2 regions of the Serratia sp. K1WW1 genome follow, and region 2 is predicted to be linked to the other one. Evidence: predicted binding sites of a transcription regulator. Region 2 holds the regulator's gene; the other holds the start of a gene.

Region 1 (9,807 bases), 1.8 Mb from region 2:
CAATGTTTTAACAATATGCGGTATTGGCTTAATCATTGGCCTGGATGTCGGCGGTCAGTGTGAATATTCAAGTTGGGCATGAGGTCATCGTGTTCATCCGGAGGGGGCTAGGCCACCTCATCATCCTGCATGCTTTGTGCCTGCCTCTGGGTTGGTTGGGCGTGTGAAAATTCAAAACATCGTATAAATCCTATGATCAAAATAAAAAAAGGGTTAGATCTGCCAATCGCTGGGGCGCCTTCGCAGGCGATCCAGGATGGCCCAGCGGTCACGCAAGTGGCGCTGCTCGGTCAGGAATATGTTGGTATGCGCCCCTCCATGTTGGTACAGGTTGGCGATCGCGTTAAAAAAGGCCAGGCGCTGTTTGAAGACAAGAAGATCCCTGGGGTTTTCTTCACGGCACCGGCCAGCGGGCAGATCGCCGCTATCAATCGCGGTGAACGCCGCATGCTGCAATCGGTGGTGATTGACATCGAAAACGGTGGCGAAGAGCAGGTGGAACTGGCCTATTATCAGCAGGCCGATTTGCCGATGCTGGAGCGCCAACAGGTTGAAAGCGATCTGATCGCCAGCGGCCTGTGGACCGCACTGCGTACTCGCCCATTTAGCAAAACCCCTCGTCCAGGCACCTCACCGCGCGCTATTTTCGTCAGCGCTATCGATACTCAGCCGCTGGCAGCGGATCCGTTGGTGATTATCAACGAGCAATTGGCGGCATTTAATGCCGGGCTGACGGTATTGGCACGCCTGACAGACGGCAAGGTACATGTTTGCCACGCAGCGGGTACGCGGCTGGATACGGCTGCCGGCGCGCAGATTGATTACAACGAGTTTGCCGGCCCGCACCCTGCGGGGCTGGTGGGCACGCATATTCACTTTCTGGAGCCGGTCAGCCTGAAGAAGACCGTTTGGCATATCGGTTATCAGGATGTGATCGCCATCGGCACCCTGTTTACTACCGGCAAGCTGGATACCCAGCGCGTGGTCGCCTTGGCGGGGCCACAGGTGGAACAGCCGGTGCTGCTGCGCACCCGTTTAGGGGCTAGCCTGGATCAACTGACGGCGGGCCGCCTGAAGGCCGGTGAGAACCGGGTAATTTCCGGCTCGGTGCTGAGCGGTTTCCATGCCAGCGACCCGAGTGCCTGGCTTGGTCGTTTCCACAACCAGGTTTCGGTATTGCTGGAAGGCCGGGAGAAAGAGCTGTTCGGCTGGATCACTCCAGCATCGGACAAGTTCTCCATCACCCGTACCACGCTGGGCCATTTCCTCAAGCACAAGCTGTTCGCTTTCTCCACTACCACCAACGGCGGTGAGCGTTCGATGGTGCCGATCGGCAATTACGAGCGGGTGATGCCGCTGGATATTCTGCCGACCCATCTGCTGCGCGATCTGCTGGCGGGCGATACGGACAGTGCCCAGGCGCTGGGCTGTCTGGAGCTGGATGAAGAAGATCTGGCGTTGTGTACCTTCGTTTGCCCCGGCAAGTATGAATATGGCCCGGTGCTGCGCGAAGTGCTGACCAAGATTGAGCAGGAAGGATAACCGATGGGCCTGAAGAATTTTTTTGACAAGATTGAGCATCACTTCACGCCGGGCGGCAAGCTGGAAAAGTGGTACCCGCTGTTTGAAGCAACGGCGACGGTGTTCTACACCCCCGGCACGGTAACGCGCGGGGCTTCGCACGTACGTGATGCCATCGATCTCAAGCGCATGATGATCCTGGTGTGGCTGGCGGTGTTCCCGGCCATGTTCTGGGGCATGTATAACGTGGGCCAGCAGACCATTCCTGCACTGCACCATCTGTACAGCGGCGAGCAGCTGCAACAGGTGCTGGCGGGGGACTGGCATTACTGGCTGGCACAGATGCTTGGGGCAACGCTCGGCGCCGATGCTGGCTGGATCAGCAAGATGGTGCTCGGTGCCACCTACTTCGTGCCGATCTACGCCGTGGTATTTCTGGTGGGCGGCTTCTGGGAAGTGGTGTTTGCGATGGTACGCAAACATGAGATCAACGAAGGCTTCTTCGTCACCTCCATTCTGTTCGCCCTGATTGTGCCGCCAACTATGCCGTTATGGCAGGCCGCGCTGGGCATCAGCTTTGGTGTGGTGGTCGCCAAGGAGATCTTCGGCGGTACCGGGCGTAACTTCCTCAACCCGGCGTTGGCGGGGCGAGCCTTCCTGTTCTTTGCCTATCCGGCGCAGATTTCCGGCGATTTGGTGTGGACCGCGGCAGACGGCTTTTCCGGTGCGACACCGTTGGCGCAATGGAGCGTCGGCGGTGTTCACAGCCTGACCAACGTCACCACCGGCCAGTCCATCAGTTGGATGGACGCATTTATCGGTAACATCCCTGGCTCGATCGGGGAAGTCTCAACCCTGATGATCCTGCTGGGCGGGGCAATTATCCTGTTTGGCCGCGTCGCTTCCTGGCGCATCGTGGCTGGCGTGATGATCGGCATGATCGCCACGGCGTATCTGTTCAATGCCATCGGCTCAACCACCAACCCGATGTTCGCCATGCCTTGGTACTGGCATCTGGTGCTGGGCGGCTTTGCCTTCGGTATGGTGTTTATGGCTACCGACCCGGTTTCCGCCTCGTTTACCAACAAAGGGAAGTGGTGGTACGGCATCCTGATCGGCGTGATGTGCGTGCTGATCCGGGTGGTCAACCCGGCCTATCCGGAAGGCATGATGCTGGCGATCCTGTTCGCCAACCTGTTCGCACCGCTGTTCGATTACCTGGTGGTGCAGGCCAACATCAAGCGGAGAAAAGCACGTGGCGAATGAATCTAAAAATGACAGCATTGGCAAAACGCTGCTGGTCGTGCTGCTGCTGTGTCTGGTGTGTTCTGTGGTGGTCGCGGGTTCCGCTGTTGGGTTGCAATCCAAACAGCAGGAACAGCGGTTGCTGGATAAGCAGCGCAACATCCTGGACGTAGCCGGTTTACTGCAACCGGGGATGACTGGCGAACAGGTGAAAGCCACCTTTAGCAAGCGCATTGAACCGCGTTTGCTGGATCTGGACAGCGGTGAGTTTGTGCCTGGCGATGCGGGCGCCTTCGATCTGGCCGCCGCGCTACGCAGCGATGCCAAGAGCCGGGCGTTGAGCCCCGAGCAGGATCTGGCCGGTATCCGCCGCCGTAGCAATCAGGCGGAAATCTACCTGGTGCGCGACGAAAGCGGCGCGGTGGACAAGATTGTGCTGCCGGTTTACGGCACTGGCCTATGGTCGATGATGTACGCCTTTGTCGCGTTGGATGCCGATGGCAATACGGTGCGCGGGCTGAGTTTTTACGAACACGGCGAAACCCCGGGGCTGGGCGGCGAGATCCAGAACGCCAGCTGGCGCGCGCAGTGGATCGGTAAGCAGCTGTTTGATGACAACGGCAACCCGGCTATCCGCATTGTGAAGGGCGGAGCGCGGCAAGGGGATATCCACGGTGTGGATGGCCTGTCCGGCGCGACGCTGACCGCTAACGGCGTACAGCATACGTTTAATTTCTGGTTGGGCGAGCACGGCTTTGGCCCATTCCTGCAGAAAGTTCGTGAAGGAGCGCTGAAAAATGGCTGATTCCAAAGAGGTTAAACGGGTCCTGCTAGGGCCGCTGTTTGACAACAACCCGATCGCGCTGCAGGTGCTTGGCGTCTGCTCGGCGCTGGCGGTGACCACCAAGCTGGAAACGGCGGTGGTAATGACGATTGCGGTCACCCTGGTCACCGCGTTTTCCAGCTTCTTTATTTCGCTGATCCGCCACCATATCCCCAACAGCGTGCGCATCATTGTGCAGATGACGATCATCGCCTCGCTGGTGATCGTGGTCGATCAGTTGCTGCGTGCCTATGCGTTTGAAATCTCCAAACAGCTTTCGGTGTTCGTCGGGCTGATCATCACCAACTGTATCGTGATGGGCCGCGCCGAGGCGTACGCCATGAAGTCGCCGCCGATTGAGAGCTTTATGGACGGTATCGGCAACGGGCTGGGCTATGGCGTGATCCTGATCCTGGTGGGCTTCCTGCGCGAGCTGGTCGGCTCGGGCAAGCTGTTTGGCATTACGGTGCTGGAAACGGTGCAGAACGGCGGCTGGTATCAGCCCAACGGCCTGTTCCTGCTGGCGCCGAGTGCGTTCTTTATCATCGGCCTGCTGATTTGGGGACTGCGTTCCCTCAAGCCAGCGCAGATAGAAAAGGAGTAACCGCCGATGGCTCACTATATCAGCCTGTTTGTGCGTGCGGTGTTCGTTGAGAACATGGCGCTGGCGTTCTTCCTGGGGATGTGTACCTTCCTGGCGGTGTCGAAGAAGGTCTCCACCTCGTTTGGCTTGGGGATTGCCGTGACGCTGGTGCTGGGTATCTCGGTACCGGTCAACAACCTGGTCTATAACCTGATCCTGCGTGACGGGGCGCTGGTGGAAGGCGTCGATCTGAGCTTCCTCAACTTCATCACCTTTATCGGCGTGATTGCGGCGCTGGTGCAGATCCTGGAGATGATCCTCGATCGCTTCTTCCCGGCGCTCTACAACGCCCTGGGGATCTTCCTGCCGTTGATCACGGTGAACTGTGCCATCTTCGGCGGCGTGTCGTTCATGGTGCAGCGTGATTACAACTTTATGGAATCCGTGGTGTATGGCTTTGGCTCCGGCACCGGCTGGATGTTGGCGATTGTTGCCATGGCGGGGATCCGTGAAAAACTGAAGTATGCCGATGTGCCAGCCGGGTTGCGTGGCCTGGGCATTACCTTTATTACCACCGGATTGATGGCATTGGGCTTTATGTCGTTCTCCGGCGTCCAGTTGTAAAGGCAGGAAGCATTTATGGAAATTATTTTAGGCGTGGTGATGTTTACCTGCATCGTGATGGTGCTGGCGTTACTGATCCTGTTTGCCAAATCCAAGTTGGTGAACACCGGTGACATTGCCGTTGAGGTTAACGGCGATCAAGACAAAAGTTTTACCGCCCCAGCGGGGGACAAGCTGCTGAACATGCTGTCCAGCCAGGGGATCTTTGTTTCCTCGGCCTGTGGCGGCGGCGGTTCCTGCGGCCAGTGCCGGGTGGTGATCAAAGAGGGCGGCGGCGATATTCTGCCAACCGAGCTTTCCCATATCAGCAAGCGTGAAGCCAAAGAGGGCTGCCGCCTGGCGTGCCAGGTTAACGTGAAGCAGAACCTGAAAATCGAGCTGCCGGAAGAGATCTTCGGCGTGAAGAAATGGGACTGCGAGGTGATCTCCAACGATAACAAAGCCACCTTTATCAAAGAGCTGAAACTACGCATTCCGGATGGGGAAGATGTACCTTTCCGCGCTGGCGGCTTTATCCAGATCGAAGCGCCCGAGCATGAAGTCAGCTATGCCGATTTCGACGTGCCGCAGGAATACCGTGGCGACTGGGATAAATTCAATCTGTTCCGCTACCGTTCGGTAGTCAAAGAGCCGACGGTACGCGCCTATTCAATGGCCAACTATCCCGATGAGAAAGGCATCATCATGCTCAACGTGCGTATCGCTACGCCACCACCGAGCAACCCGGACGTGCCGCCGGGCATTATGTCTTCCTATATCTGGTCGCTGAAGGCGGGGGATAAGGTGACCATCTCCGGGCCGTTTGGCGAGTTCTTTGCCAAAGACACCGACGCCGAGATGATCTTTATCGGTGGCGGGGCCGGGATGGCGCCGATGCGTTCCCACATCTTCGATCAGTTGAAGCGCCTGAAGTCGAAGCGCAAAATCACCTTCTGGTACGGTGCACGTTCCTTGCGCGAGATGTTCTACGAGGACGACTTCAACCACCTGCAGGAAGAGAATGAAAACTTCACCTGGCATGTGGCGCTCTCCGATCCGCAGCCGGAAGATAACTGGACGGGCTACACTGGCTTTATTCATAATGTCCTGCTGGAGAATTATCTGCGTAACCATCCAGCGCCGGAAGATTGTGAATTCTATATGTGTGGGCCGCCGATGATGAACGCGGCGGTGATCAAGATGCTGAAGGACTTGGGCGTGGAAGATGAAAACATCATGCTCGATGACTTTGGCGGATAAATGCGAGCAGCAGGCGGCGATGGAATGAAGGCTTGGATGATGGTGGCGGCACTGGCTGCCACGGTATTGCTGACCGGTTGTAAACCGCAGCAGGAAAACCTGCGTGGCAAAACCATGGGGACGTCGTACTCGATCAGTTATCTCCCTGGGGACGGAACGCCTTCGGTGGCAACGCTGCAAGCGGAGATCGACAAACAGCTGGTGCAGGTCAACGATCAGATGTCGACCTATCAACCTGATTCCGAGCTGAGCCGCTTTAACGCCAGCCGGGAAGTGGACAAGCCTTTCCCGGTTTCTGCTGCCACCACGGAAGTGGTGCTGGAAGCGCTGCGCATCAACCGTGTGACCGACGGCGCGCTGGACGTGACCGTCGGGCCGCTGGTGAACCTCTGGGGGTTTGGCCCGGAAGGGCGGTCGGATAAAGTGCCGAGCGCCACCGAGCTGGAACAGCGCCGCAACTGGACGGGGATCGACAAGCTGGCGGTGGAAGGCAATGCGCTGGTGAAACGCATTCCTGAACTGTATGTCGACCTTTCTTCCATTGCCAAAGGCTACGGCGTTGATGTGGTTGCCCATTACCTGCAATCGCAGCACGTCAAAAACTACATGGTTGATATTGGCGGGGAGGTTCGTACCCGTGGCCATAATGGCGAGAAGAAGCCTTGGCGCATTGCCATCGAACGGCCAATCGCCGGGGGGGAGCAGCAGGCGCAACTGGTGATAGAACCGGGTGAGATGGCGATGGCCACCTCCGGGGATTACCGAAACTACTTCGAGCAGGACGGAGTGCGCTATTCTCATACTATCGACCCACTCACCGGTAAACCGATCCGCCACCATTTAGTGTCGATCACGGTGATCAGCCCGCTGTGTATGACGGCGGACGGGCTTTCTACCGGGTTAAACGTGATGGGGCCGGAGCGGGGTATGGCGCTGGCCAACCTGCTGGGGATCCCGGTGTTTATGATCGTGAAAACCGCCAAGGGGTTTGAGGAGCGCTATTCCGACGCGTTCAAACCCTATCTGAAGAAAGGGTAGACGTTATGTTGACGATGTTCGCTGCATCCTTTGTGCTGTTTCTGCTGGTGGTTGGCGGGATGTCGCTGGGCTATGTGTTCAAGCGCCAAACCTTGCAGGGCAGCTGTGGCGGCATTACCGCGCTGGGGATGGAGAAGGTCTGCGATTGCCCGGAGCCTTGCGATGCGCGCAAAAAGCGTATGGCGAAGGAAGCGCAACGCCGCGAGATGCTGGAAAAACACCGGATCCTCTAGCCGCTCGGGATTTCCTACACAGGGGCGCTGCACAGCCCCTCACCCCAACCCTCTCCCAATGTACATACCGAGTACCTCATGAACACTTGTTTGGGGGGAGGGGGGCTAGTCCGGAGTTGCGGTCAGGTGCGGGAGCTAATTTGTGGCACGTTCGGTCCCCTCTCCCTGTGGGAGAGGGTTAGGGTGAGGGGCGTCACTAGTCTACACTCTCCATATTGAGCTTTTAATAATTGGCTGTATACTTATACAGTGTTATTGGAGGCGCGATGCGTAAAATCATTCATGTCGATATGGACTGCTTCTTCGCAGCGGTAGAAATGCGCGACAACCCCAGCCTGCGCGATATCCCGCTGGCTATCGGTGCCAGCGCCGATCGGCGTGGTGTGATCAGCACCGCCAACTACCCGGCGCGCCGTTATGGCGTGCATAGCGCCATGCCGACCGCCACGGCGCTCAAGCTGTGCCCGCACTTGACGCTATTACCAGGCCGCATGGCGGCCTATAAAGAAGCCTCGCAGCATATCCGTGAAATCTTTGCCCGCTATACCCCGCTGATAGAACCGCTCTCTCTGGATGAAGCCTATCTGGACGTGACCAACAGCACCCAATGCAACGGCTCCGCCACCCTGATTGCCCAACAGATCCGCCAGGAAATTGCTGCTGAATTGAACCTGACCGCCTCGGCGGGCATTGCCCCCATCAAATTCCTGGCCAAAATCGCCTCCGAGTTAAACAAGCCTAATGGCCAATACGTCATCACACCGGCGCAGGTACCCGCTTTCTTGCAGCAGCTGCCGCTGAGTAAAATCCCCGGCGTGGGCAAGGTCACCGCCAAACGGTTGGAAGAGGTGGGGCTAATCACCTGCGCCGATGTGCAGAACTATAATCTGGCCGATTTGTTAAAGCGCTTCGGCAAATTTGGCCGGGTGCTGTGGGAACGCTGCCAGGGTATCGATGAGCGTGAGGTGTCTCCCGATCGTTTACGCAAATCGGTAGGGGTTGAGCGAACGTTGGTGGCCGATATTCATGAGTGGGAAGATTGCGAGGCGTTGATCGTTGAAAAGCTCTATCCAGAGCTGGAAATGCGGCTGCGCAAGGTCAAACCGGATCTGCATATCGCCCGCCAAGGGGTAAAGCTGAAGTTCCAGGATTTCCAGCAAACCACCCAGGAGCACGTTTGGCCGATGCTCAATATTGAGGACTTGCTCAACGTGGCCCGCCAGGCGTGGCAGGAGCGGCGGGAAGGACGTGGTGTGCGCCTGGTTGGCCTACACGTCACGCTGCTCGATCCTCAGTTGGAACGGCAGTTGGTATTAACCTGGTGAAGCTAAAAACGAGCGCGTAACGCATAGGGCATTGCATACGCCCCGAGGTTGTGAACCGGTGAGTTTTGTCAGCAGAGTTTCTGGGCCCAGCTTTGAACTGGGCCCGACATCATTACCCGCGCTCAGGAATAGCTTTCAGCAGGGCGGTCAGCAGCGTCCAGTATTGGCCAACGCTGGCGATATGCACTTGCTCATCCGGCGAGTGCGGCCCGGTGATGGTTGGCCCAATCGACACCATATCCATCTCTGGGTAAGGCTTCTTGAACAAACCACACTCCAGCCCGGCGTGGATCACCATGATGTTCGGCGTCTTGTTGAACAGCTTCTGATAAGTTTCACGTACCAGTTGCATCACCGGCGAGTTAGCATCTGGCTGCCAGCCTGGGTAGCCGCCTTTCGGTGCCACTTTGGCGTTGGCCAGTTGGCCCACGGCGGTCAGCATTTCCACCACATAGTCTTTACCGCTGTCGATCAGGGAGCGGATCAGGCAAATGATCTCGGCTTCATGCTCGCTGGTGGTCACCACGCCGACGTTCAGCGAAGTTTCTACCACGCCTTTCACTTCGTCGCTCATGCGGATCACGCCGTTAGGGGTACCGTTGAGCAGTGCCACAAAGCGGCTCTGGCTGTCTGCGGTGAGTGCCTGCAAAGCGGTGGTGGCTGGCTCGAGCAGAACGGTAATATTCTTCTCTTTGGCAGACAGTTCGTTTTGCAGCGTAGCCAGGAACTGCTGGCTCAGGGTTTTCAGCGCATCGGCTTTGGCGGCCGGAACGGCTACTACGGCAGAAGCTTCACGTGGGATGGCATTACGCAGCGTACCGCCGTTCAGCTCCAGCAGGCGCAGGTTCAGCTCTGGCGTGTGGGCAAACAGGAAACGGGCCAGCAGCTTGTTGGCGTTGCCCAGGCCGTGATGGATATCGGCACCGGAGTGGCCGCCTTTCAACCCTTTCAGGGTCAGCTTCAGCGTTTGGTAACCGGCTGGCAGTGCTTCACGTTGCAGCGGCAGGGTGGTGATGAAATCGATCCCCCCGGCGCAGCCCATGTAGATTTCGCCTTCCTCTTCGGAGTCGGTGTTGATCAGGATATCGGCTTGTAACCAGTTTGGCTGCAGGCCAAAGGCACCGTCCATACCGGCTTCTTCCGTCATGGTCAGCAGAACTTCCAGCGGGCCATGCT
Region 2 (9,807 bases):
GCTGTCCACCCGCGCCAGAATGCCTGGATTTTGGTACGCCTCGCGCCCCATCATCACACCGTCCAGATGTTGCAGATGCTGCTGGGCTTCTTCCAGCGTTTTCACGCCACCGTTGATCGCAATGGTCAGCGCCGGGAAGTCACGTTTCAACTGATAAACACGCGGATAGTCCAGCGGAGGGACTTCACGGTTTTCTTTCGGACTCAGGCCGGAAAGCCAGGCTTTACGGGCATGAATAGTGAACATATCGCATTCCCCACGCCCAGCAACGGTAGAGATAAAATCGCACAGGAACTCATAGCTGTCCTGATCATCAATGCCAATACGGGTTTTTACCGTCACCGGGATCGACACCACGTCGCGCATCGCCTTGATACAGTCTGCCACCAAGCTCGCCTGCCCCATCAGACAAGCACCAAACATGCCGTTCTGTACCCGATCCGACGGGCAACCGACATTAAGGTTGATCTCGTCATAGCCACGCTGTTCCGCCAGTTTGGCACAGTGCGCCAGTGCTGCCGGATCGCTGCCCCCTAGCTGCAAAGCCACGGGGTGCTCTTCCTCGCTGTATGCCAGGTAGTCACCTTTACCGTGGATGATCGCGCCGGTGGTCACCATTTCGGTGTACAGCAACGTTTCCTTGCTCAGCAGGCGATGGAAGTAACGGCAATGGCGATCGGTCCAGTCCAGCATAGGGGCAATGGAGAAACGATTGGCGGCGTATTTACTGGCCTCGCTTGGCTGATGCACTGATTTGGCAGGGGTGGCTTTTTCGTGGTCCTGGTTCATGTTCGCTCGTTCTGTGTATTTTCTCGTTCTCTATCCTCTGCTGCCTATGCGAAGGCCAGATCGTTGAGGAGGGAGAGGCATGGCTTACTATAACATACAGAAACGACCAAAGCCTGACGGGTCAATTAATGCAAACGAAAGATAAACGTAATGCGAAACGCTCGATTTTAGTCGTATTCACCCCCTAAAAAGTCATAAATTTAAATAAAATCCTAATTTTTTTCAGTTGCTTGTTTTGTGGCCTGCTTTTAAAGATAATCCGATCGCCATCACTGGGATGGAATTTAATAGCAGGATGCTTTATGAAAAAGTTTGTACTTATTTTCAGCATGTTAGCAATGTCATCCTCTGCTTTTGCAGGTGAGTTGACCGAAACTTGTAAAAAATACGTTGGCGAAGTGGATGACATGATCGTTGAAGCCTCTAAAAATGAAGCTGCAAAAGCTCAGATGGATGCTTTAAAAGTTCAGATGGATCAAGCCAAAGAGCAGATGGCTGCCATGCCAGCGGAACAGCAAGATCCCGCTTGTAAGCAAGGCATTGAGATGATGGGTAAGATGAAAGCCTCCATGGGTTTGAAATAAATAGCTGTCAAATAAGTCTACACCAGTAGTTCTTACGGGTCTCATCCAGGCCCGTATTCGAATAGCGCTTAGCCATCCATACGGTAAATTATTTCCTCGCCCTCTCCCTTCAATCCAAAGCTTAATGCCTATCGCAATACTTTAATTATCAATAAAATAATCCAGGCATACCCAAAAACGAGAAATAGTGATCTGCATCCCACTCTGACCAGAATAGCCGTAGAAAATCGCCCGATTTACCGTGTTATCCAGGGAAAGCGGGGCAACTCTCGGCGATTGCGTTGAAACATGATAAAATCGGCTTCTTTGCCTAGCCGGATAATTGCCATGAACTCAACCAACCAGGAAAAGCTGCTCGCGCAGGCTGAACAACTCTGTCAGCAACGCAACGTGCGACTGACCCCGCAACGGCTGGAAGTGTTACGCCTGATGGCTGAGCAACCCGGCGCCATCAGCGCTTACGATTTGCTGGATTTACTGCGTGTGGCAGAGCCGCAGGCCAAACCACCTACGGTCTATCGTGCACTGGATTTCTTGCTGGAACAGGGATTTATCCACCGCGTTGAATCGGCAAACAGCTATGTGCTGTGCCACCACTTCGAACAGCCGATGCATACCTCCGCCCTGTTTATCTGCGATCGCTGCGGACAGGTCACGGAGCGCACTACCGAAGGGGTGGAAGAAACCTTGCAGAAACTGGCTCAAGAATCAGGGTTTGTGCTGCGCCATAGCGTCGTGGAAGCCCACGGTCTGTGTTCTGCCTGTGTGGTGGTAGAAAATTGTGAAAACCAACACGATTGCGATCATGACCACAGCATTGTGGTAAAGAAAAAATAAGCGGATTGGATTGCAGGAGGGAGCGGGTACATCCTTGTTCCCGTGGCCGTGGCAGGGGGGAAATCTGCCAGGCCGGATGGTGTCGTAGCGCCGCAATACTCAGCGGCTCATCGCGCTACCAACGATACTTGCTGTGTTCTTCCCAGGCTTTGACTTCTTTTTCGGCTGCCTCTTTCTGGTAGCCATAGCGTTCCTGGATTTTACCGACCAGCTGTTCGCGTTTCCCTTCGATCACGGTGATATCGTCATCGGTCAGCTTGCCCCATTTTTCCTTCACTTTACCTTTAAACTGCTTCCAGTTACCGTCGGCTTGATCTTTGTTCATAATCTCTCCGTTACTCTTGGTTGTCAGTTTTAGATAAATCTGGCTGGACTTAACTGAGTCAAATTTAAGGTTATCTAATGCGTCCGTTGCCAATTAAGCGCGGGCTTAATTCGCCAGCCACGTGATTAACTATAGTCACCCATCACGAAAAGCGCCCGAAAAGCAGCATGAAATAGGGTTAGGAAAAGTCTCAATAGCAAAAAACGCCATTAAAACAGTAAGCAAGCGAAGCAAAACAGCCCCCGATACATGTAACAAAATGTGAATATCTATCCAGAATCATCAACTAGTCTGGCCTATGCATCGCTAGTTGGGGATGAAAACCAGGTGCCTTGCACGCTATGACGGTGCCAAACCCAGCCCAAAGCAGCCCCGCGCAGTGCCAGGAATACCGCCAGAGCCAGCCATAAACCGTGGTTGCCCAATACCGGCAGGGTGAACAACGTCAGCCCGTAGCCCACTGCGGCTACCGCCATGCTGTTACGCATTTCTGCGCCACGGGTGGCGCCGATAAACATGCCATCCAGCAGATAGCACCAAACCCCCACCAGAGGCAACACTACCTGCCAGGGCAGATATTGATTTGCCAGCGCACGCAACTCCGGCAGCGAGGTTAAGCCCGCCACAATCTGCTGCCCGGCGAACAGATAAATAACGGCAAAACCACAGGCAACCAGGCAAGCCTGCCGACAGGCGGCACGCCATACTTTACGCAGTTGCCGCCCGTCACGCGCACCATAGGCGTGGCCGGAATGGGCTTCCACCGCGTAGGCAAAACCATCCAGAGCGTAGGCGGTAAAGGTCAGCAGATTCATCAGCACCGCATTCACCGCCACCACTTCTCCGCCCATGCGGGCTCCCAGAATGGTCAACGAGGCAAAACACAGTTGCAGTAATAACGAGCGCAGCATGATGTCGCGGTTAAGTGCCAGCAGGCGGCGCAGATCCCCACGCCAGGCAGTGCGCAGCATCACCAGCGAAATCCCCCGCATGCGTAGTACCCGCCATGCCAACCACAAACCCAGCAACAGCGTGGCGTACTCCGCAATCACCGTGGCAGCCGCGGCCCCCTGCACGTTCCAACCCAGCCCCATCACCAGCCAGATATCCAGCACGATGTTCAGCAGGTTACCGACAATCAACAGGATCACCGGCGCCCTAACGTACTGAACTCCCAGCAACCAACCGAGCAGCACCATATTGGCCAACGCCGCCGGGGCGCTCAGCCAGCGGATCTCCAAAAATAGCCTGGCCTGTACCAAGACTTCCCGATCGCCCCCCACAATGTTCAGCGCCAAGGTGATCAACGGGGCTCGCAACAGCACAATCGCCAGCCCGGCCACCAGCGCCAACAATAACGGCTGCATAAAGGCGCGAGCCAGCCGGTAGGGATCTTGCGCCCCCAGCGCCTGCGCCGTCAGCCCGGTGGTACTCATACGCAGGAACAGCAACAACATAAACAGGAAGCTGGTGGCCATTGACCCCACCGCGACTCCGCCAAGGTAGCTAGGGCTATCGAGATGGCCGATAACGGCAGTATCCACCAGGCCAAGCAAGGGGACGGTAATATTGGAGAAGATCATCGGCAACGCCAGACGCCACAGAGCTTTGTCGGTGTCACTGGTGAAGGCAGAAAGCAGGCGCATGGCGATATGTTCCCGTACAAGCATGGATTTTAGCGTAGCTTAGAAATGACCTCGCCCCAGAGTTGGGGCGAGGTTTGCCGTTTTAAAGGGCTGTAATACGAGGTAAAGCGGTTAGATCCAGTCGCCGTTGCGGATCACACCCACCGCCAGGCCTTCGATGGTGAAGTTCTGCTGGCGCAGATCGACCACGATCGGTTGAAATTCGCTGTTTTCTGGCAGCAGTTCGACGACGTTACCGTGCTTCTTCAGGCGTTTGACCGTGACCTCATCTTCAATGCGGGCCACGACGACCTGGCCGTTGCGTACGTCTTGAGTCTTATGCACTGCCAGCAGATCGCCATCCAGGATGCCGATGTCGCGCATCGACATGCCGCTAACGCGCAGCAGGAAATCGGCATTAGGCTTGAACAGTGAAGGATCCACCTTATAGTGCCCTTCAATGTGTTGCTGAGCCAACAAAGGTTCACCGGCAGCCACACGGCCCACCAGAGGTAATCCCTCTTCATCTTCCATCAGCAAGCGGATACCGCGTGATGCACCGGAGATGATCTCGATAACGCCTTTGCGAGCCAGTGCTTTCAAGTGCTCTTCTGCAGCATTTGGTGAGCGGAACCCCAGACGCATTGCGATCTCGGCACGCGTCGGTGGCATGCCCGTTTGCGAAATATGATCGCGAATCAGGTCGTAGACCTCTTGCTGTCTGGTAGTTAGTGCTTTCATTCCGCCCCCTGTTTGTTTATACAGTCTTGCTGTGAGTATATACAGCTAAGTCTGGATTGGGAACCGAAGAATAAATAAAAATCAGCAGGTAGCGAGCGTGATCGCAACGATACCCGCTGGTTTTCACGCCAAATGCTGCCAAAGTACCGAAGCCCAAACGAACAGCGCCAGAATGATTGCTAGCGATACCGCCGCCGAGCCCATATCTTTGGCCCGCCCGGAAAGCTCGTGATATTCCGTACCCACGCGATCGACAACGGCCTCAATCGCGCTGTTGAGGATTTCGACAATCATCACCAGCAGCACCGAGCCGATCAACAAAATGCGCGCTATCGCCCCCACATCCAGCCAAACCGCCACGATGATAGCCACCACCGTAGCCACCAGTTCCTGGCGGAATGCGGCTTCGTTCTGCCAGGCAGCGGTTAAACCTTTATAGGAATAGCCTGCCGCTTTAATGATACGCGTCAGGCCAGTTGCTTGATTTGCCATAGTTAAGAACGCCTTTCTCCAAGATGGATCATGTACCCGTCGTGTTGCAGCCGCAACGTTCCAGACAGATTTGCCAGCCCAATCACATTTTTATCGCAGCGCAGTATACAGCAAGGTTGGAATACCTTAATCACCTAGCTATGTCGTACCAATGCCGCGAGCGTATGAGTGCGCCAGAGCGGCCAATTTGATATCCATCAGGTATAATTCAACTATGTACTTCCATTGCCGTGAACGGCCGTGGATTTCCCAACGCCACAGATCTGCTACCCGGTTTCTGGTATGCTTGCGGCGAATTGCTAACAAGAGGCTTCACGTTGTCATGTCAGGTTGGCGTAAAATCTATTATAAGATATTGAACTTACCACTAAAAATGTTGGTAAGAAGTAAGGTTATCCCTTCAGATCCGGTCACGGAGTTAGGGTTGGATCCCTCACGACCGATTTTGTATGTTTTACCTTATAATTCCAAGGCGGATTTACTCACTTTGCGCACCCAGTGTCTGGCGCAAGATCTGCCCGATCCCCTTAACCCGTTGGAAATCGATGGCACCGTGCTGCCAAGCTACGTGTTTATCCACGATGGCCCACGCCTGTTCCGTTATTACACGCCCAAAGAAGAATCGGTAAAACTGTTCCACGATTATCTGGATCTGCACCGCAGCAACCCGGATCTCGATATCCAGATGTTGCCGGTTTCAGTGATGTTTGGCCGCTCCCCTGGGCGCGAAGGCCACGGCACGCCGCACCTGCGCCTGCTGAATGGCGTACAGAAGTTCTTCGCTGTACTGTGGCTGGGGCGCGACAGCTTTGTCCGTTTCTCCAACACCGTGTCCCTACGCCGGATGGCGACCGAGCACGGCACCGATAAGACCATCGCGCAAAAACTGGCCCGTGTCGCACGCATGCACTTCGCACGCCAGCGCCTGGCCGCCGTTGGGCCAAGCCTACCTGCCCGTCAGGATCTGTTCAAAAAGCTGTTAGCCTCCAAGGCGATTGAAAAAGCGATCGAAGACGAAGCGCGCAGCAAAAAGATCTCCCACGAAAAGGCCCAGCAGAACGCAATTGCGCTGATGGAAGAGATTGCCGCCGATTTCTCCTATGAAACGGTACGCCTGTCCGACCGCGTGTTGAGCTGGACCTGGAACCGGCTGTATCAGGGTATCAACGTCACCAACGCTGAGCGTGTGCGTCAGCTGGCGCAGGATGGCCACGAGATCGTCTATGTGCCGTGTCACCGTAGCCATATGGACTATCTGCTGCTGTCCTATGTGCTCTACCATCAAGGGTTGGTGCCACCGCATATCGCAGCGGGTATTAACCTGAACTTCTGGCCTGCCGGGCCGATCTTCCGCCGCCTGGGCGCGTTCTTTATCCGCCGCACCTTCAAGGGCAACAAACTCTATTCAACCGTGTTTCGCGAATACCTCGGTGAACTGTTCACCCGTGGTTACTCGGTAGAATACTTTGTTGAAGGCGGGCGCTCCCGTACCGGCCGCCTGCTGGAACCGAAAACCGGCACCCTGTCGATGACCATTCAGGCCATGCTGCGCGGCGGTACCCGTCCGATCACCCTGGTGCCGATTTATATCGGTTACGAGCACGTGATGGAAGTAGGGACTTACGCCAAAGAGCTGCGTGGCGCGACCAAAGAGAAAGAGAGCCTGCTGCAAATGGTGCGTGGCTTGCGCAAGCTACGCAACCTCGGCCAGGGCTACGTAAACTTTGGCGAACCGTTGCCGTTGACGACGTACCTGAACCACAACGTCCCACAGTGGCGTGAGTCTATCGACCCGATCGAAGCACAGCGCCCAAGCTGGCTAACGCCATCGGTGAACGATCTGGCGGCTCAGATCATGGTGCGCATCAACAACGCTGCCGCCGCCAACGCCATGAACCTGTGTTCCACCGCGCTGCTGGCCTCACGCCAACGTTCGCTGACCCGTGAGCAGTTGCTTGAGCAGTTGGAATGCTACTTACAGCTGATGCGTAACGTGCCATATGCACCGGACGCCACCGTACCAACGCAAACGCCAGACCAGTTGCTGGATCACGCTTTAAACATGAACAAGTTTGAAGTGGAGAAGGACAACATCGGCGACATCATCATTCTGCCGCGCGAGCAGGCGGTGCTGATGACGTACTATCGCAACAATATCCATCATATGTTGGTACTGCCTTCATTAATCGCCTCTATCGTGATGCATCACCGCCGCGTGTCGCGCGTTGAGCTGCTGCGTCAGGTCAGCCTGATCTATCCGATGCTGAAGGCCGAACTGTTCCTGCGTTACGACAAAGAACAGCTAGCCGAAGTGCTGCAACCGCTGATCGAAGAGCTGATACGTCAGCAGCTGATTTGTAGCAAAGGCGATGAGCTGGTGCTGAACCCTGCACGCATCCGTCCGTTGCAGCTGTTAGCCGCCGGGGTGCGTGAAACCCTGCAACGCTATGCCATCACCATGTCGATCCTCAGCGCCAACCCAAGTATCAACCGGGGTGCCCTGGAGAAAGAGAGCCGCATTATGGCCCAGCGTTTGTCGGTGCTGCACGGCATCAACGCGCCAGAGTTCTTCGATAAGGCGGTGTTCTCCACCCTGGTGGCGACGCTGCGTGAAGAAGGCTTTATCAATGATATTGGCGATGCGATCCGCGAGCACACCATGGAGGTTTACACCATGTTGAGCGATTTGATCACCCCGGAAATCAAGCTGACCATCGAAAGCGTCAGCATGCCGGAAGAAACCAATACCCCTGCGCTGGCAGCTGAAGTAGTAAAAGAAGACGAGTAACTTACAGGCCAGTTACCACGAAAAAGGCATCCGATAATGGATGCCTTTTTACTTTTTGCGTTGGGCAAATCACACGTAGCTAAGCGCAATACCGATGAACAACACCAAGCCAACGTAGTTGTTATTCAGGAAGGCACGGAAGCAGGCATCGCGATCGCGGCCAGCCACCTGCTTTTGCTGATGGATAAACAACGCCCCGGCCAGCAACAGCGACCAGTAAAACGCGCCCCCCAGTTGCATCAGATAACCTACCCACAACATCAGCAACAGCGTAGCAAACTGCAACAACCCGACGATCAACTTGTCATGGCGGCCAAACAGCACCGCGGTGGATTTGATCCCAATCTTCAAGTCGTCATCACGATCGACCATGGCATATAGGGTATCGTAAGCCACCGTCCAGCAGATATTGGCCAGAAACAGCAACCAGCAGCTCAGTGGCAGCGACTCGCTGACAGCGGCATAAGCCATCGGGATCGACCAACCAAACGCCGCCCCCAGCACCACCTGAGGCAGATTGGTCACCCGCTTCATAAACGGGTAAACCCAGGCCAGCGCCAGAGCCGCCAGCGACAGCCAGATGGTCATGGCGTTCAACGTCAGCACCAGCGCAAAGGAAACCAGCACCAGCGAAACAAACAGGATCTTGGCCTCTTTTTCGCTGACGCGGCCGCTCGGCATCGGGCGGCCTGCGGTGCGTTTCACATGCCCATCGAAAGCGCGATCGGCATAGTCATTCACCACGCAACCCGCAGCACGCATCAGGAAAACGCCAAGCACAAACACCAGCAATACCGACGGCGAAGGAACTCCCCCCCCTGCCAACCACAATGCCCACAGGGTGGGCCACAGCAACAATAGCGTGCCAATCGGCTTATCGATGCGCATCAGATGGCAATAGGCCTGCCATTTGCTTTGAATCACGCTCCCTTCCAAAGTTCTTTCTCCCCTAATTATGCCGGAGTGCCCTTTTCCACCGCATACAGTGGAGAGGCCGGTAGAAACAGTTCCGTCAGTAACAATGGTTTTCCCGCCAGACGGAGACGAGAACGCCGCGCCCACAGATCCTTCTGCTGGCCAATATGGATATAATCACGAGTCAGGCTTTCACTGCTGAACAGATAACGGCCCAGTGGCAACGTCCCCAGATCGACCAGCGCCAGATCCGGCCCGGTCAGGGTTTCCTGCGGGATCACCGTACGCCCCAGCAGCCAAGGCTGCCCGTCACCCAGTAAGACGATTTCACGCAGCCAATAGCGCTCGCTGTGTGGCAGATGAACCGCCTCTTCGGCAAGCTGGTCACGAGTGATGAAGCATTCACGCTGTGGTTCTACCTGCACGCGGCCACAGTGGCGCTCAAAACGGCGGGTCATGGAACCTAACTCCATCAGCCAATCGCTAACGGCGGCAGGTATTGAGGAATGTTCAGACAGCCACTCAATAGGCGGCAGGATGGGATCCCTAATGTCAGACATTATGCTACTCCAGGCCGGAGGCTGCGTGCCGCGCCAAGCCATACAAACTGTTAACAGAAATCCATTGTAACGCAGAAATGCAAAAGCGGCAGGCAGATTCGTGACGTAACGCATCCCCCATTATCCGGGGGTAAAAAGGCAGGCTGTCGTA

Evidence for each region. Region 2 encodes LexA, which represses DNA repair genes until DNA is damaged. Its sites were predicted from a motif close to TNCTGTATGTACATACAGNA; they were not measured.
Region 1: a site for LexA is predicted at 7,539-7,558, ahead of dinB (DNA polymerase IV). Genes of this name have one in related genera too.

Annotation. Positions count from the first base shown of each region.
Region 1 is NZ_CM147697.1:4,707,215-4,717,021, reverse strand. Features, by position in the region: gene ACX9GU_RS21430 (Na(+)-translocating NADH-quinone reductase subunit A) at 193-1,542, shown strand; gene ACX9GU_RS21425 (NADH:ubiquinone reductase (Na(+)-transporting) subunit B) at 1,546-2,787, shown strand; gene ACX9GU_RS21420 (Na(+)-translocating NADH-quinone reductase subunit C) at 2,777-3,571, shown strand; gene ACX9GU_RS21415 (NADH:ubiquinone reductase (Na(+)-transporting) subunit D) at 3,564-4,193, shown strand; gene nqrE (NADH:ubiquinone reductase (Na(+)-transporting) subunit E) at 4,200-4,796, shown strand; gene nqrF (NADH:ubiquinone reductase (Na(+)-transporting) subunit F) at 4,812-6,035, shown strand; gene ACX9GU_RS21400 (FAD:protein FMN transferase) at 6,060-7,073, shown strand; gene nqrM ((Na+)-NQR maturation NqrM) at 7,079-7,306, shown strand; gene dinB (DNA polymerase IV) at 7,573-8,631, shown strand; gene pepD (beta-Ala-His dipeptidase) at 8,744-9,807, opposite strand, start outside.
Region 2 is NZ_CM147697.1:562,614-572,420, reverse strand. Features, by position in the region: gene dusA (tRNA dihydrouridine(20/20a) synthase DusA) at 1-693, opposite strand, end outside; gene ACX9GU_RS02595 (DUF5339 domain-containing protein) at 1,092-1,373, shown strand; gene zur (zinc uptake transcriptional repressor Zur) at 1,701-2,210, shown strand; gene ACX9GU_RS02585 (CsbD family protein) at 2,326-2,535, opposite strand; gene dinF (MATE family efflux transporter DinF) at 2,832-4,181, opposite strand; gene lexA (transcriptional repressor LexA) at 4,293-4,901, opposite strand; gene ACX9GU_RS02570 (diacylglycerol kinase) at 5,025-5,393, opposite strand; gene plsB (glycerol-3-phosphate 1-O-acyltransferase PlsB) at 5,716-8,181, shown strand; gene ubiA (4-hydroxybenzoate octaprenyltransferase) at 8,251-9,117, opposite strand; gene ubiC (chorismate lyase) at 9,135-9,656, opposite strand.